One region of the Nocardioides sp. F233 genome, then DNA from elsewhere that is predicted to be linked to it. Evidence: riboswitches for the same ligand, from Rfam matches in the RefSeq annotation. Region 1 holds a riboswitch; the other holds the start of a gene.
The links. A riboswitch is a leader RNA that binds a small molecule or an ion and turns the genes downstream of it on or off. The one in region 1 is predicted to bind thiamine pyrophosphate.
Positions count from the first base shown of each region.

Region 2: it holds a riboswitch for thiamine pyrophosphate, as region 1 does, so the genes downstream of both, ACZYRU_RS20065 (thiamine ABC transporter substrate-binding protein) here and thiE (thiamine phosphate synthase) in region 1, are expected to answer to the same signal.

Region 1 covers NZ_JBVASH010000008.1:32,564-34,755, reverse strand. Annotated here, with positions in the region: gene ACZYRU_RS24595 (NAD(P)-binding domain-containing protein) at 1-1,063, shown strand, start outside; TPP riboswitch at 1,029-1,138, shown strand; gene thiE (thiamine phosphate synthase) at 1,129-1,719, shown strand; gene ACZYRU_RS24585 (FAD-dependent oxidoreductase) at 1,730-2,192, shown strand, end outside.
Region 2 covers NZ_JBVASH010000005.1:208,159-210,350, forward strand. Annotated here, with positions in the region: gene ACZYRU_RS20055 (MBL fold metallo-hydrolase) at 1-384, shown strand, start outside; gene ACZYRU_RS20060 (hypothetical protein) at 381-866, shown strand; TPP riboswitch at 868-976, shown strand; gene ACZYRU_RS20065 (thiamine ABC transporter substrate-binding protein) at 968-2,035, shown strand; gene ACZYRU_RS20070 (ABC transporter permease) at 2,047-2,192, shown strand, end outside.

The DNA.
Region 1 (2,192 bases):
CTCGGCGTCCTTCCACCTGACCCGGCTCAGCATCGACCACGTCGTGCTCGACGCGAACGAGCGACCGGGCGGCGCGTGGCAGCACCGGTGGGACTCGCTGTCGATGCACGACGTGCACGGCGTGGCCGACCTGCCCGACGCCCCGGCCCCCGGCCACTCGCGGGAACGGGCCAATGCCGTGGTGCCGGCGTGGTTCGGCCGCTACGAGGACGACCACCGGCTGCCCGTCGTACGCCCGGTGCGGGTGGACCGGGTGACCGACGACGGCGAACTGCTGGTGGTCCACGCCGGGGAGCGGTCCTGGGCCACGCGGACCCTGGTCAACGCCACCGGAACCTGGACGCAGCCGTTCGTGCCGTCCTACCCCGGCGCCGAGACCTTCCTCGGCGAGCAGCTGCACACCGCCGACTACCCGGGCCCGGAGCACTTCCGCGGCAAGCGGGTGGTCGTGGTCGGTGGCGGTGCCTCGGCAGTCCAGTTCCTCGGCGAGCTGGCGCCACGGACCGACGTGCTGTGGGTGACCCGGCGCCCGCCGGTGTGGCGCGACGACTTCGACGAGAACGTCGGCCGACACGCGATCGGCCTGGTCCAGGAGCGGGTCCGCGCGGGCCTGCCGCCCGCGAGCGTCGTCAGTGTCACCGGGCTGGCGCTGCGTCCGCAGGAGCAGCAGGCGGCGCGGCTCGGCGTCTACGAGCAGCGCCGCGACATGTTCGCGCGGATCGAGCCGGACGGCGTGCGCTGGGCCGACGGCTCCTTCGAGCGTGCCGACGTGATCCTGTGGGCCACGGGGTTCCGGCCAGCCGTCGGCCACCTCGCGCCGCTCCACCTGCGCAGCGAGCGCGGCGGGATCGCCCTGCTGCAGAGCGGGGCCGACGTGCAGACCGCGACCACCGCCGCCCGCGACCCGCGGGTGCAGCTGGTCGGCTACGGCCCGTCCGCGAGCACGATCGGCGGCAACCGGGCGGGGCGGGCGGCTGCATTGGCGGTACGCCGGTTCCTCTCGTCGCACGATGCTGCTAACGTCGCCGGCGACAACCCACGGGAGTCCGCGGCAGCGGGCTGAGAGGGAGCTGGAGCCGCTCCGACCGTCACACCTGATCCGGATCATGCCGGCGAAGGAACGGAACGATGACGCCTCACCTTTTCTGCCTGGTCTCCGATTGCGACGACCTCTCCCTGCTGCCTGCCCTGGCTGACGCCGGGGTGGACGGCTTCCAGGTCCGGGCCAAGTCCCTGGCCACCGGCGCGCTGGTCGCGCTCACCCGGGCCGTGGTGACCGCGGTGCGCCCGGCGGGCGCGCTGGTCGTGGTCAACGACCGGCTCGACGTGGCGCTGGCCGCGGACGCCGACGGCGTGCACCTGGGGGCGGACGACCTCGCCGTCGCCGACGCCCGGCGGCTGGCCCCCGGCCTGGTGCTCGGCGCGACCTGCCGGTCGCGGGCCGAGGTCGTGGCGGCGACCACCGCGGGCGCGGACTACGCCGGCTTCGGGCCGGTCTTCGCATCGGCCTCGAAGGCCGGTCTGCCCCTGCCGCTGGGCGTTCCTGGCGTCGCCGAGGCGGCCGGCGTGCTGCCGCTGGTCGCGATCGGCGGGATCACCGCAGCGACCGCGGGCGAGGTCCGGGCCGCCGGAGCCACCGGCGTCGCCGTGATCGGCGCGATCTGGCGACATCCCGATCCCGTGGGTGCAGCGAAGGAGCTCATCGCGGCAGTGGCCTGAGGTGGCCGGGATGCGGGTCGACGTGCTGGGCGCGGGGATCGTCGGGCTGACGGTCGCCGAGGAGCTGGCACGACGCGGCCACTGCGTTGCCGTGGTCGATCGACGGCCGGCCGGCGGGGCGTCGTACGCCGCCGCGGGGATGCTCAGTCCGGCGGCCGAGGTCTGGCACGGCGAGGAGGAGATACTCCGGCTGGGCGTGGCGTCGCTGGCGATGTGGCCGGCATTGGCCGGTCGTCTGGGGGTGGCGCTGCGGCGCAGCGGCACCCTCCTCGTCGGGTACGACGCCGGCGACCTCCAGCAGGTCGAGCGGCAGGCCGCGCTCCTGCACCGGCACGGGCACCCGGTCGAGCTGCTCGGCCGCGCCGGGGTCCGGTCTGCCGAGCCCGCCCTGGCCCGGATCTGCGGCGGTGCGCTGCTGCCGTCCGAGGCGAGCGTCGACCCGCGGGCGGTCTGCGACGCCCTGCTGGACCGGG
Region 2 (2,192 bases), on a different contig from region 1:
TTCACCGTCCCGCCCGCCGACCAGCCCCTCGGTCAGTTCATGGCCTCCCTCGCCCGGGTCCGCGAGCTCCCCGACCTGCGCATCCTGCCCGCGCACGGCCCGGTCGCGCCGTCGTCGTACGAGCGCGTCGACGAGCTCCTCGCCCACCACGAGGACCGCCTCGACCTGTGCCTGGCGTCGCTGAAGGAGCGCCGCTCCGCGACCTCCCTCGTCGTCGCCAGGGACCTCGGCTGGACCCGCCACGAGCGGGCTTTCGGCGAGCTCGACGTGTTCAGCCAGGGCATGGCCGCGATGGAGACCAAGGCGCACCTCGACCTGCTCGTCGCTCGGGGGCAGGCCACTGCCGTCGACCTGCCGGACGGCGTGGTCTACAGCGCGTCATGACCGCGGGCGACTGGCTCACCGTGGCCGACGGCGCTGACGAGTCGACGGTCGCGGCGGCGTACCGCGGTGCGCTGGCGGCCGTTCGGCACCGGCTGGGGCGTGTCGACATCGACCTGGTCTCCGACAAGCCCTGGCCCGACGAGGTGCAGTGGGCGGTCCGCGAGGGCGCGCGGCTGGTCGAGGAGCGACGGCCGCGGCGACCCAGGTGGTGGCCTGTCGGGTCCTCGACGATCCTCGGGGTGGACCCGCGGGACGAGGACCAGCTCGCCGTGGCGTCCGCGCTGGCGCCGTACACGATCGGCGGCACCGGCCTGAGCGCCCGCGGTCGCACCGTGTGGAGCGTCAACGACACCGGGACCAGCGCGGCCTTCCGGCTGACCGACGACGAGCTCGCCGAGGTGCGTGCTGCGGTGGCGGCGGCCGGTGGCGATCCACGGATGCTGGTCTGCCTCGAGCCGCACGGCGGGCGCGTCCTAGACTGACGACGTCAGACAGGGGAGCACCATCCGGGTGCTGAGAGTGCGGCGTGGGCCGCAGACCCTCCGAACCTGATCCGGTTAGCACCGGCGAAGGGAGTCAACCGATGCGTACGCGCATGCTCACCGGCCGCCTCACCCTGGTGGCCCTCTCGACCACGGTCCTGCTCGCCAGCGGCTGCTCGCTGATCAGCAGCGAGAGCGACAACGAGAAGGCCGACGACAAGACGGTCACGCTGGTGACGCACGAGTCGTTCGCGATCCCTGACGAGCTGGTCAAGGCGTTCGAGATGGACACCGGCTACGACCTGAAGATCAGCAAGCTCGAGGACGCAGGCGCGCTGACCAACGAGCTGGTCCTGACCAAGGACAAGCCGGTCGGCGACGTCGTCTTCGGTGTCGACAACACCTTCGCGACGCGGGCGATCGACGAGGGCGTGTTCGCGTCGTACGCGCCGACGCTGCCGAAGGGCGCCGACGCCTACGAGCTCGACGGCGACGATGACCACGCGCTCACCCCGGTCGACACCGGGAACGTCTGCGTCAACGTCGACGACGCGTGGTTCCAGGCCAAGGGCATCCCGGCGCCCACGACCCTCGATGACCTCACGAAGCCCGCCTACAAGGACCTCTTCGTGATCCCGGGCGCCAGCACCAGCTCGCCCGGCCTGGCCTTCCTGCTGGCCACGATCGCGAAGTACGGCGACGACTGGGCGTCGTACTGGACCAAGCTCGTCGACAACGGCGCGAAGGTCGTCAAGGGCTGGTCCGACGCGTACTTCACCGACTTCACCTTCTCCGGCGGCGACCGGCCGATCGTCGTGTCCTACGACTCCTCGCCGGCGTTCACGCTGACCAAGGCGGGCGACCGGACGACGACCAGCGCGCTGCTGGACGGCTGCTTCGAGCAGGTCGAGTACGCCGGCGTGCTGCACGGCGACACGACCAACACCGCCGGCGCGCACGCCGTGATCGACTGGCTGCTCTCGCCCGAGGTCCAGGCCGCGCTGCCCGAGTCGATGTACGTCTTCCCGGTCGACGCGTCCGTCGAGCTGCCCGCGGACTGGGCGACGTTCGCGAAGCGGCCCGAGACCACCGAGCAGGTCGCGCCGGCCGAGATCACCGAGAAGCGCAAGGCGTGGCTGGAGCAGTGGACGGAGATCGTCTCGCGATAGGTGGTACGACGGTGACCCGACGACTCGCGCTGGGACTGCTCGCCGCGGTCCCGGTCGCGGTCCTCGCCGTCTTCTTCGTGCTGCCGGTCGGCGCGATGCTCCACCGCGGCGTGTGGCCGGAGGGCTCGTTCGACCCCGGCGCCGTGCTCGACGTGCT